2 regions of the Geobacter sp. PheSNFMC genome follow, and region 1 is predicted to be linked to the other one. Evidence: riboswitches for the same ligand, from Rfam matches in the RefSeq annotation. Region 1 holds a riboswitch; the other holds the start of a gene.
What was found. Region 1 has a riboswitch for S-adenosylmethionine ahead of AC6CDK_RS01905 (trans-sulfuration enzyme family protein). Riboswitches for the same ligand answer to the same signal wherever they lie in the genome.

Region 1 (6,420 bases):
GAGTCGGCCTACAACTAGCGACCGCTCCCGCATCGCGAACAGACGAGCCGCTCCTTTTCGGGGCGGCTTTCCTTTTTGTGCTGAAATGGCGGGCAGCACCATGATGCAAAAAGCGGCATCGTACGGTGGCGGGCAGGGGTGAGATGCCGTAAGGGCGCGAATATATCGCATCTTCGTTCTGGCATGCCTCGTGCCTAACGGATGGTGGGGCTCTCCGCTTCGGCCCCAAACCGGATCCGGGGGGACTCATGGCAAACCTGCGTGCGAAGTACAGAGCAGAAAATGACCCCGTGGAGGGCGAACTGCTGGAGCTTCTCGCCTTCAACGAGAAAATGGCCGGGCTCGGCCGGATGGCGGCCGGTGTGGTACATGAGCTGAACACGCCCCTGTCGGTCATCGTTTCGGCCACCCAGATGATCCTCCGCGAAGAGGGGCTGCCCGATTTCGTGCGCGACATGGTGGAGCGGGTCAACCAGGAGGCCCACCGGCTGGCTGACATGACCAGGGGGATCCTCTCCTTTACCCGGCGGGACGCACACGACCACCGGGAATCGGACGTGAACCAGGTGCTCCGGGAGGCCATGACCCTGTTGCGTTACGAGGCCCGGAAACGCTCCATCGCCGTGATCGAAGACCTGGATTACCGTCTCCCCGTCATTGCCGCCGACCCCAACCGGGTGAAGCAGGTCATCATAAACCTGGTCATGAACGCCCTCCAGGCCATGGGAGAGGGGGGAACGCTCTTCATCCGCACCAGCCGGAACGGGAAAGGGGGAGTAACGGTGCAGGTGGCGGATACGGGCCCCGGCATCCCGGCTGAACTGCTGGGGCACATCTTCACTCCCTTTTTCACCACCAAGGAACCGGGGGAGGGGACCGGCCTGGGGCTGTTCATCACCCGCAAACTCATGGAGTCGGTGGGCGGGGCCATCGCGGTGGAAAGCGCGGTGGGCGAGGGGACAACCTTTACGCTCACCTTTGCCGCCGCCGAGTGAGTCTGTCTGGCACATCCCGATGCAAAGTCGCGCAACCACGGCTCGGACCGCTTTTTTGTCGCGTGAAACGCGGCTGTTTGCTATAACCCCTCAAGCACCATTCACCGGGAGAATGCCATGAACGCCACGTATCTCGCCGTTGCCGCCGAGGCTGCCCGCCGGGCCGGAAAACTCCAGCGCGAGCGTCTCTGGACCGACCACGACATCCGCTACAAGGGGGAGATCGACCTGGTCACCGAGGTCGACGAGGCCTGCGAGGAGTTGATCGTCGCCACCATCCGCGCCGCCTTCCCCGACCATGACATCCTGGCCGAGGAGCAGACCAGGGAGACGGGCACCTCCCGGTACCGCTGGATCGTGGACCCCCTGGACGGCACCACCAACTATGCCCACGGGTTCCCGTGGTTCTGCGTCTCCATCGCCCTGGAGATCGACGGGGAGATGGCCGTCGGCGTGGTCTATCAGCCGGTCATGGACGAGCTCTTTTCCGCCGTGAAGGGGGAGGGGGCCTTCGTGAACGGCAGGCCCATCCACGTCTCGTCCCGGGCTCCCCTGAATCAGTGCCTGCTGGCCACGGGCTTCCCCTATGACCGGACCCGTGGCAACGAAAACAACATCGACAACTTCTACTGCTTTCAGTTTGCGGCCCGGGCCGTGCGCCGGGCCGGCGCCGCGGCCCTCGACCTGGCCTGCGTCGCCGCCGGCAGGCTCGACGGCTACTGGGAGCTCAAGCTCAAGCCGTGGGACGTGGCCGCCGGTTGCCTCCTGGTGACCGAAGCGGGGGGGCGGGTCACCACCCACAACGGCGACCCCTTCTCCGTGTCAGAACACCGCATCCTGGCCTCCAACGGCCTGATCCACGACGAAATGCTGGCGGTGCTGGCGGCGGGAGGCACCCGCTGAACGGCTGTTTCTCCGTATATGCTGTGCGTGCCCATGGACGATGGTGCGATGCTGGGCGTATATCCATCTATTTCCCGTGGAGAATGCAATGGCAGAACGTAATGTAGAGCCGACAACGGCCGATGAGCCCGTCCGCCTGGTATTCGTGGTGGAGGGGCGGGTAGCCGTGGCTCCGTATCTCGACGCAGTGCGGGGCGAGGTGGGGGCCGTGACGGTCGTCTCCTCCATCGAAGAGCTCTTTATCCTCATGGCTCGGGAGGCATTCAACGGCATCCTTCTGGACGTTCCCACCCTGGTTCGGGCAACCGGCACCGAAAAGGCATCCCTCTACGATCTGATTCAGGTGTTTCCCACGCTCCGGGTGAAGTGGGATTCCCGCTCCGCCACGGTGCGGGCACTTTTCTACGATCGCGTCCCCGGCCCCGACGCCGGGCTCGGGAGCTTCGTCCGCCAGGTGTGTGCCCACTTCACCCCCCGCATCATTCGTCTGCGGGACCGGGTTGCCGTGCACCTGAACGTGATGGTTTCGGAAACCCCGTCGTTCAGCCCGGAAGAGGTGATCCGCACGGTCAGCCTCAATCTCTCCCTCGACGGGTGCTTCCTCATTGCCGTCGATCCCTGGCCCCTGGGAGCCAGGCTCTGGCTTCGCATGCTGGAATTCGGCGACCAGACGCCCATCGCGGCGGAGGTGCGCTGGCGCAAGCCGTGGGGGGTGTCGCCGGGCATAGCCGGTGCCGGGGTCAGGTTTCTGGCGCTCACGGATGAGCAGAAGAACTGTATTGTTGATTTGTGTGAGCATAATAGGGTGATATGCGGTATCTGAGACTGACGCATTATCGCCCGAGGCGGATTGATGTGATTCTTTGTAGAAAATAATCAAAATAAGATTTACTGATGCCTATTAAATTGGTAAAGTATTTTGCGATTTGAAGGCATGTCGGGCAGCACGAGCTTAACCCACAACAGAATACGGCTTAACTTATCAAGAGCGACCGAGGGACAGGCCCGGTGACGTCGCGGCAACCTCCCCATGGGGGGAAGGTGCCAATTCCTGCGGAACCGACAGGTTTCGGGAGATAAGGAAGAGCGTGACACCTCACGGTGAATCGAATCCTCTTCCGCACCCCGGAAGGGGATTTTTCATTGTGGAGGAAACCATGAACATCGCGACGCAGGCAGCACAGATCGGGCTCGACTGGGATACCCGCACCGGGGCGGTGACGGTGCCCATCTACCAGACCGCCACGTTCCGGCATCCGGGGTTGGGCCAGAGCACGGGCTACGACTATTCCCGTTCAGGCAACCCCACGCGCCAGGCCCTGGAAGAGGGGATCGCCCGGCTGGACGGCGGCGCCAGGGGATTTGCCTATGCCTCGGGCATGGCTGCCATCGCCAACCTCCTCCTGCTCTTCAGGAGCGGCGACCACCTGGTGGTGACCGAGGATCTCTATGGGGGCACCTGCCGCCTCTTCGACCAGATCCTGGTCCAGTACGGCCTCTCGTTCACCTATGTGGACACGAGCGATCCAGAGGCGGTGCGGGGCGCCATCCGTCCCGAGACCAGGGCCCTGTTCGTGGAGTCCCTCACCAACCCGCTCCTCAAGGTGGCAGATGTCGCGGCCCTCTCGGCGCTCTGCCGCGAGCGGGGGCTCCTTTGTATCGTGGACAACACCTTCCTCACTCCCTATCTCCTGCGGCCCCTGGATCTCGGGGCCGACGTCACGGTCTACAGCGGCACCAAGTACCTGTCAGGGCACAACGACACGGTGTCGGGGCTGGTCGCGGTCAGGGATCAGGTCCTGGCCGACCGGGTCTACTTTCTCCAGAATTCCGTGGGCGCAGTGCTGGGGCCCCAGGATGCGTGGCTCACCATCCGGGGGATGAAGACCCTGTCGGTGCGGCTGGACCGCCAGCAGGAAAACGCCGGCCGGATCGCCGAATGGCTGGCGCGGCATCCGCGGGTGCGGCGGGTCTTCTATCCGGGGCTGCCGGACCATCCGGGACACGAACTGCTGGCGCGCCAGGCCCGGGGCTTCGGCGCCATGATTGCCTTCGAGGTGGACGACAAGGCCCTGGTGGAGCGTGTGCTTCTCAATACGGAGCTGATATCCTTCGCGGAAAGTCTCGGCGGCGTTGAAACCCTGATCACCTTCCCCCAGGTCCAGACCCATGCGGACATCCCGCCGGCGGTCCGGGAGCGGCTCGGCATCAATGACGTGCTCCTGCGCCTTTCGGTGGGGATCGAAGATGCGGACGACCTCATCGCCGACCTGGACCAAGCGTTTGGAGGCGGAAGCCAGAGACCAGGGCCCGGAAACCGGTAAAGGCTTTCAAATCGCTTATCGAAAGGAGTCCTGTATGAAATTCGGCACCCGCATCATCCATACGGGCCGTGAGATCGATCCGACCACCGGAGCGCTCTCGGTTCCCATTTACCAGACGTCCACCTATCGGCAAGAATCGGTGGACCATTTCGGCAAGTACGATTACGCCCGCTCGGACAACCCCACCCGCGAGGCCCTGGAAGAGACCGTGGCCCAACTGGAGAACGGGACCCGCGGGTTCGCCTTCGCCTCGGGCATGGCCGCCATCTCCTCCACGCTACTCCTGTTTTCGCCCGGGGATCACCTGGTGGTCTGCGAGGATGTCTACGGCGGCACCTTCCGGGCGCTGACCCAGCTTTTCAGCCGGCTGGGGGTCGAGTCCACCTTCGTGGATGCCACGGACACGGCCGCCATTGAGGCGGCCTTCCGCCCGAACACCAAGGGCCTCTACCTGGAGACCCCCTCCAACCCCCTCATGAAAATCACCGACCTGGCCGCTGCGGCCCGCCTGGCCCGGGAGCGGGGGGCCATCACCCTGGTGGACAACACCTTTATGACCCCCTATCTGCAGCGGCCCCTGGACCTGGGCTGCGACGTGGTGCTCCACAGTGGTACCAAGTTCCTGAACGGCCACAGCGACGTGATCTGCGGCTTTGCCGTGGTAAGGGACCCGGAGTTGGGGCAGCGGATCAGGTTCATCCAGAACGCTTTCGGCGCTATCCTGGGCCCCCAGGATTCATGGCTCGTGCTGCGGGGCATCAAGACCCTGCGGGTCCGGATGGAGGAAAGCCAGGCCGGGGCGATCAATATTGCCGGCTGGCTGGCTGGGGAAAAGCGGGTGACCCGGGTCTTCTACCCCGGACTTCCCGGTCACCCGGGTCACGACATTCATGGCCGGCAGGCGTCGGGGCCCGGCGCGGTCCTGTCGTTCACCCTGGATACGGTCGAGACCACCCGCCGCCTGCTGGAGGGGATGCGTCTGGCCGCCTTTGCCGTGAGCCTCGGCGGGGTGGAAAGCATCATCTCCTATCCCGCCAGAATGTCCCATGCGGCCATGCCGCCGGCCGAGCGGGCCGCCCGGGGGATCGGCGATACCCTGGTACGGCTTTCCGTGGGGCTTGAGGATGCCGACGATCTCGTGGCCGAGATGGACCGCCTGATCAACGGCTGACAGAACTCTCCATCGACAGGGGAACTTGACGAAAGGACCGGCGTTTTTGTCTGGCATCAGTTTTTATCTATTTCCCACTCAACTTCCTGCGGGTTTCGCCGATATCTGTAACAAGGTGCACTGTGGTCCGCTCCCCCGTCCCTTATCACGCAGTGGGGCATCAGCCAGGTGAGCTTTCCTTGAAAGGACAGAGGCGGTAATGAAGATTCGGAGCACCCTCACGGCCGGCTGTTTTGGCTTTGCCCTGCTCACGGGGCTGGTCGGCTATTTCGGCGGCAGCGCCATCACCAGGATCAGCGGCGAGTTCGACGCGGTAACGCGGGATGGCCTGCCTGCCATCAAGACTCTCCACGACATCCGTTATGCGGGAGTGCGCATTGTCGCCTCCACCAGCGAGTTTGCGCTGGTGAGCATGGTCGGCCGGGACCGGGCCGCCCGCCAGCAGGCCGAGGAAGAAAAGGAGCTCCTGGAACAGGGAGCCGGCCTGTACCAGTCCGCGTTTTCCACCCTGAAAGACCTTTCCGAGCGTTTTGACCCCGAAGCACAGCAATATGTCCAGGAAATCGACCGGGCCGGCAAAGATCTCATGGCCCTCAGCGCCGAGTCCATGGAGACGGCGCGCCGCGCCGGCGCCCATTCGGCGATTCTGGAGGTAAAGGAGCGATTCGAGGCTTCGGAGAGACGCTTCCTCGACGTTGTCAACCGTGCCATCGCCCTCGAACGGCGGCAGCTCGCCATGCGCCAGCAGGAAGTCCACAACGCCATCACGTTTGCGCTGTTCACCCTCAGCGCGGCATCGGCAGTGGCGTTCGTCTTTGCCGTGGCTGGCGGCTCTTTGTCGGCGATATTGATTTCACGCCCCATAGCGCTTCTGCAGGAAGGGGTCGAGCGGGTCGGGCAGGGAGTCCTCGACACCCGCATCGACATCAGCAGCACCAACGAGATCGGCAGGCTTGCCAACGCCTTCAACCGCATGACCACGGAGCTCCGGACGGCCAAGGACGAAATCACCACGGCGCGCAACTAC
Region 2 (6,420 bases), on a different contig from region 1:
GGAGCCCCGCGATGAAAAGCTCGTCGAACAGGCCGTCCCGGAGCGAGTCGAAGGCGATCTTGTTGCCCAGCAGGCTGCGGACCATTTCTTCGGTGATCCGGACGTTTTCCATGAAGGCCAACTGGTTGATGGCCTGGGAGGTGGTGTCGTACCGGTCGAAAAAGGTGATCAGGTAGGAGAATCCCTCGATGATGGCCAGGTCGGCGCCGTCGCGCATCTTTTCGTCGCAGAGGCGGCTGGCGTCCAGCAGCAGCTCCTCGAAGGCGTGGTCCCGGTTTTCGGCGGCCTTCTTCTTGGCGAACAGGAGCCGGGCCATGTCCTCCCGGTCGATGACGCTCTCGATGTCCCGCTCGGACAGGAAGATTCCTTCCAGGATCTGGCGGATATCGGAGAGATAGTCCTGCTCCTCGGGCGCAACCAGCTTCTTGTCGTTTTTCAGGACTTCGTCCAGGGTGTAGAAGAGCGCGCCCGGGATCTTGTTGCGGACCGACAGGGTCTTGAGCCGAGTGAGACGGGCATTCTCGAGCCGGCTGATCTCCCCCTTGCGGTGGCAGCCGATCAGGATGTTCTTGTACTCGTCAACGATCCGGCGGTTGGCCGGGTGCTTGTACATGACATCGATCCTGATCCGCTCCTGCTGGTAACGGTCGATGCCGTGGCGTTCGGCAACGGCGGTGAGCATGGCGAAGTCGTCGTCGGCGATCTTCTTGTTCCTGAAGTAGAGCCGCCGGAAGGTGTCGTGGTACTCCCGGTGGTGGACGTTGATCAGCTTGAAGAGGAAGAACAGGGCCGTGGGATCGCCCAACAGGGCCAGCACCTCGGCGATGAGGGCGTTTTCGTCCTGCTCCCCCACGGCGACCGACCGCTTGAGGGTCTTGCCGATGGTCCTGACGATGGATTCCTGCTGCCGTCTCAGGGGGCCGGACACCCGGGCCGTGGAGATGAAGAAAAAGTAGTTGACCACGGCGTTGCCTTCGAAAAACATCTTTTCGAACCCGAGCTGGCCACCGGTTCGGTCGTCGAAGACGAGGTTGCCGCTCTCCTCCTCCATGCGGGCGCCGTACATGACGAGCCGGTTGATGACGTCGCCCTTGGCCAGGTCCGGCACCGGCTGGTCCACGCCGAACATGTACTCGCAGAAGGAGCCGCCATTCCCCTCGTGCCTGATGCCCCCCGGGCCCAGGACGAATTCGTTGCCGGGCGCGAAGAAGCGAAGCTCCCCCCCGGGACCTTCCGCGGCATTGAAGAAGTAACGCTGGTGCGAGTCCTCACCCGCCACGATGGCGTAGTACTCGATCCGTTCGTCTATCTGGCCGTGGAGGCGGATGTCTCTGTGCATGGCTGCCCTGTCAGGGGATGCGTCACCCGGAGCGTGTTCACGAATATGCTCTTATATCGGTAAATCACGGGTTTTTCAAGGGTGATGCGCTAGGGGGACGACTCAGAGCGTGACGGTCATTCCGTCGTGGGCGAACTCCACCCCATTCGGCAGCCGGATGCCGTCGGCGTAGGCCACTTCGTGGGTCAGGTGGGTGAAGATCGTCCGCTTCGGGCGCAGTGCCGCAACCACGCCGAGCGCCCCATCGATGTTGAAGTGGTTCTCGTGGGGAGTGTAGCGGAGCGCGTCGATCACCAGCAGGTCGAGCCCCCCCAGCAGCGCCAGGGATGATTCGGGGATGCGGCTGCAGTCGGTCAGGTAGGCAGCCCCGTCGATCCGGTAGCCCGTGGCGGGCATGGCGCCGTGGTGCAGGTGGATGGGGACGATGGTCCGGCCGAACAGGGCGAACGGATCGTGGATCACGTGGGGGTCCAGCAGCGGTGCATAGCCGGACACTTCCATCCCCTTGAAGATGTAAGAGAAGTTCCGCAGTACCGCGTCCATGGTTTCGCGGCTGCCGTAGCAGGGGATCACGCGCCGGTGGATGAAGTGGAATCCGCGCAGGTCGTCGATGCCGTTCACGTGGTCGGCGTGGGAGTGGGTGAGGAGCACCGCGTCGATGTGGGGGATTTTTTCCCGCAGGGCTTGGCGCCGCAGGTCGGGGGAGGTGTCCACCAGGATGTAGCGGCCCGCCGCCTCGATGAGGAGGGAGGCGCGGGTCCGCTTGTCGCGCGGGTCGGTCGACGAACAGACGGGGCAGGTGCACCCCACCATGGGAACGCCGGTGGAGGTGCCGCTGCCGAGTATGGTAATCTTCATGGGGTGAGTCTCCCTGCGAGATGGGCCACGATACCATGAGCGGAAGCGGCCCGGCAAGGGTCTTTGTCCTTGCGTCCGCCGCCGGTTCGGGCTACCATCGGCACCCTGCGGAAGGGATGCGAGCCACCCATGAACATCACCCTGATTACCCCCTATTATCACCCCCCTGTCCGGGGGAATGCCGTTACTGCCAGGCGGATCGAGCGCCAGCTCCGGGCCGCGGGGCACGGGGTGACCGTCCACGCCCTGGACGCCGCGCCCGCCGAGGAGATCCTGAGGCGGATCGCGGCCGATCCGCCGGACCTGATTCACGCCCTGCACGCCTATCTGGGGGGGCGCGTGGCCCGGGAGGCCGGCCGGGCCACGGGCATCCCGTACCTGGTCACCCTGACCGGTTCGGACGTGTATGAGGCGCTGGAGGACGCCCGGCGCCGGGATACCCTGGCGGTCCTGCGCGATGCCGCCGCGGTGGCGGCGTTCCACAAGTGCGTCCGGTGCCGGGTGCTTGATCATCATCCTTCCCTGGCCGAAACGATGGCGGTCATCCCCCAGGGGGTGGAACTGCCCGGGGAAGAGTTCGAGTGGGGGGAAGAGCGGTTCGAGGGGGGCGAGTTCGTCTTCTTCCTGCCGGCCGGACTGCGGCCGGTCAAGAATGCGGCCTTCGCCCTCGGTCCCCTGGCGGAGCTCCACCGGGAGGACCCGCGGGTCCGCTTCCTGCTGGCCGGGCCGATCCTGGACCGGGAGTACGGCGCCGCAACACTGGAGGCCATGGACCGCCATCCCTTTGCCCGCTACCTGGGCGAAGTGGGGCGCGGCGCCATCGGCGCCCTGTTCCACCGGGCCGACGTGGTCATCAACAGCTCGATCTTCGAGGGGGGGATGGCGAACAGCGTCCTGGAGGCCCTGGCCTTCGGCACGCCGGTCCTGGCGTCGTACATCGACGGCAACCGCTCGGTGGTGAAGGAAGGGGCCACCGGTTTCCTGTTCCGGGGCGAGCGGGAATTCCTGGACCGTGCCCGGGACCTGCTCCGCAATCCAGCACTGGGCCGGCGCCTCGGCGAACAGGGACGGGAGCTGGTGCGGGAGCGTTTTTCCCCGGAGCGGGAGACGGAGGCCTACCTGGATCTCTACCGGCGGATCACCGGCGCGTGAGCGGAACCCGGCGGACGATCGCCGGGTTTTTTTGTGTGCGGAGGCCTAGCCCCGCTCCACGCGGGCCAGGAAGTCCCGCACCATGGGCGCGAAGGTTTCGTGCTCCAGGAGGAAGGCGTCATGGCCGTAGGCCGAGGGGATCAGGTGGTATTCGGCCTCCTTGCCCAGGGCCCGGAGCGTGGTGGCCATCTCCTCGGTCTGGTAGGGGGGGTAGAGCCAGTCGGAGGTGAAGGCGAAGAACTGGATCGGGGCCGCGACGCGGCTGAGCGCGTCCTCCAGCGACTCGTACCCCCAGGCCACGTCGTACATATCCAGGGCCTTGGCCAGGTAGAGGAACGAGTTGGTGTCGAAGCGGTCCACGAAATTGTAGCCGTTGTAGGTGAGGTAGCGTTCCACCTCGAACTGGCCGAAGAAGTCGAACAGGCCGTCCCGGGCCGAGTAGCGGCGGCCGAACTTCTGCCACATGGATTCGTCGGAGAGGAACGTGATGTGGCCGATACCCCGGGCAAGCGCCAGGCCGTCCTTGGGGTTTTTCCGGTACTCCCCCTTTTTCCAGGACGGATCGTTGAAGATGGCCCAGCGGGCCACGGCGTTCAGGGAGATGGCCTGGGGCGACGGACGGCTCGTGGTGGCGAGGGCGATGGCCGAGCGGACCCGGTCCGGGAACTGGGTTGCCCATTCCAGGGCCTGCATCCCGCCCATGCTCCCGCCGAGGACGGTCAGGAGCCGGTCGATGCCCAGGTGGTCCAGCAGCAGGGCCTGGGCCCGTACCATGTCCCGCACGGTGATGACCGGGAAGGAGAGGTTGTAGCGCTTGCCGGTCTTCGGGTTGATGGAGGCGGGGCCGGTTGAGCCGTAGCAGGAACCGATGACGTTGGAGCAGATGACGAACCAGCGGTCGGTGTCCAGGAGCCGGCCCGGGCCGACGATGGCGTCCCACCAGCCCGGCTTGGGGTCGTCTTCGCCGTGCCTGCCCGCCAGATGGGCATTGCCGGTCCAGGCGTGGGCCACCAGGATGGCGTTGGACCGCTCGGCGTTCAGCCGGCCGTAGGTCTCGTAGGCCAGGGTGATGGGCCCCAGTATCCGGCCGCTTTCCAGCCTGAGATCCGTTGCAAAGGTGACGGATTGTTCTTCGACGATGCCGACGGACATGATTCCCCATGGGCGCGTGCGCGCGGCGGCGAAAACGAAAGGCCCCCCCCGGAAACGGGAAGGGGCCTGTACGTGTCGCTGGTCTCAAGCTCCCTCTCATCGCTCCCTTTCGGGCAGGATTTAGCACCTGGCGTCCGCTGCCGGACCGGTTGCTGTGGTTTCACAGGGCCTTTCCCTCCACCACTCTTGATAAGAAGGTCTACTATTCTCTTTTGGTGAAGGATACGGAAGCCCCTGCCGGTTTGTCAACCGGATTTTGCCGCCAAGCTTCCGTATCTGCGTAAACAATGAGCAATTCGTTTGCAAAAGCAAGGACCGTTGGCTATAGTTAACCGCACGCTAAAGCAGCAGCAACGGCGGCCGGGGCCGGGGCCTGTCGGCAGGTGGGCTCCTTGCAATCCCCGTCCCGTGCACTATACTGTTTCCCATTAAGACCGTGGAGGGTCGACTTCATGAGCATTGGCGCACTTGCCGTACTGGTAATGGCCTGCGCACTGGTTGTGCTGGTGGCGTTTCTCATTCCGACGCTGGTGGAGATCAGGAGAACCGCGGCAGAGTTCAGGAACGTCATGGCCCAGGTGGGGCAGGAGTTGAAGCCCCTCACCCAGGAGCTCCAGCAGACCCTTGCCGAGCTGAAGGTCGTCACCGAGGGGGTTGCCGAGCGGGTGGACGACGTGAAGGAATTCATGGAAGCCGTGGGCGACACCGGGCGCAACATCCGGACCATCAATGCCGTCATCGGCAGCGTTGCCCACGCGGCAGCGGCCTCCTCCGCCTGGAGCACCGGCGCCCGGGTGGCCGGAAAGTACCTCATGGAACGACTCATCAAGAAAAGGGGGTAATTCGTATGTCAGAAGAAAGAGGAACGAGCGTCGGAACGGTATTCCTGTCATTCCTGGCCGGAGCCGCGGTGGGGGCGGGCCTGGGGCTTCTGCTCGCACCCAAGACCGGCAGGGAGATGCGCGAAAACATCATGGATCTGACCGATGAGGCCCTCGACAAGATCAAGGGCTTCACGAAAGAGGCCCAGTCCAAGATCAAGGACACCTACGAGGAGACCAAGGACCTCATTACCGAGAAGAAGACCATCATCAGCTCCGCCATCGAGGCGGGGAAGGAAGCCATGGACCGGGAGCGGGAGAAGTTCAAGGAGATGTAGCCACTCCCGGCGCCGCACGAACCAGCCCACCCCGCGTGGGCTTTTTCGTGCGCACTCCGGCAGGGCGGGGGACGCGGATGGAGCAGGGACCAAAGAGTACAATCACCCGCTATCTGGATGCGTTCCGGGCCATGGACACCGACGGGCTCGGGCCGGTCCGCGGCCGGCTGGTGGCCGCGCTCCAGGCGGCGGTGGCCGCCGTGGGCAACTTCGTGGACGACCAGTGCCTGCTGCACGCCTCGGCCCTGACCTATTCCACGCTCCTGTCGATCGTTCCCTTCTTTGCCCTTGCCTTCGCGGTCCTCAAGGGGCTGGGGGTGCAGAACACCCTGGAACCCTTCATTCTCGATCAGGTCGCGGCAGGGTCCCATGAAATCGTCGACCGCATCATTACCTACATCAACAACACCAAGGTCGGCTCCCTGGGCGCCGTGGGCCTGGTGACCCTCGTGGTGTCGGCCGTCACCCTGCTGGGGAACATCGAGGAAACCTTCAACTCCATCTGGGGGGTGCGGGAAACCCGGTCGCTCTACCGGCGGTTCAGCGATTACCTGAGCGTGGTGGTGTTCGGTCCGATCCTGATCTTCGCCGCCATCAGCGTCACCACAACCCTCGAGAGCCAGAAGGCGGTCCTGTGGCTGATCGGTACCGCCTACCTGGGAGACGTGCTGGTGGCGGTTTTCCGGCTGGTCCCCTATCTCAGCATCTGGCTCGCCCTTGTCTTCCTCTACATGCTCATCCCCAATGCCAAGGTGCGCTT

Region 2: another riboswitch for S-adenosylmethionine. It lies ahead of metX (homoserine O-acetyltransferase MetX); the one in region 1 lies ahead of AC6CDK_RS01905 (trans-sulfuration enzyme family protein).

The regions. Positions count from the first base shown of each region.
Region 1 is NZ_JCAMRN010000005.1:53,783-60,202, forward strand. Features, by position in the region: gene AC6CDK_RS01885 (ammonium transporter) at 1-18, shown strand, start outside; gene AC6CDK_RS01890 (sensor histidine kinase) at 249-995, shown strand; gene AC6CDK_RS01895 (inositol monophosphatase family protein) at 1,113-1,898, shown strand; gene AC6CDK_RS01900 (PilZ domain-containing protein) at 1,987-2,721, shown strand; SAM riboswitch class I at 2,875-2,981, shown strand; gene AC6CDK_RS01905 (trans-sulfuration enzyme family protein) at 3,056-4,222, shown strand; gene AC6CDK_RS01910 (trans-sulfuration enzyme family protein) at 4,257-5,393, shown strand; gene AC6CDK_RS01915 (EAL domain-containing protein) at 5,593-6,420, shown strand, end outside.
Region 2 is NZ_JCAMRN010000033.1:45,917-52,336, forward strand. Features, by position in the region: gene AC6CDK_RS09140 (TIGR04442 family protein) at 1-1,339, opposite strand, end outside; gene AC6CDK_RS09145 (GPMC system MBL fold metallohydrolase) at 1,442-2,197, opposite strand; gene AC6CDK_RS09150 (GPMC system family 4 glycosyltransferase) at 2,327-3,349, shown strand; gene metX (homoserine O-acetyltransferase MetX) at 3,395-4,501, opposite strand; SAM riboswitch class I at 4,595-4,697, opposite strand; gene AC6CDK_RS09160 (DUF948 domain-containing protein) at 4,954-5,343, shown strand; gene AC6CDK_RS09165 (YtxH domain-containing protein) at 5,349-5,660, shown strand; gene AC6CDK_RS09170 (YhjD/YihY/BrkB family envelope integrity protein) at 5,738-6,420, shown strand, end outside.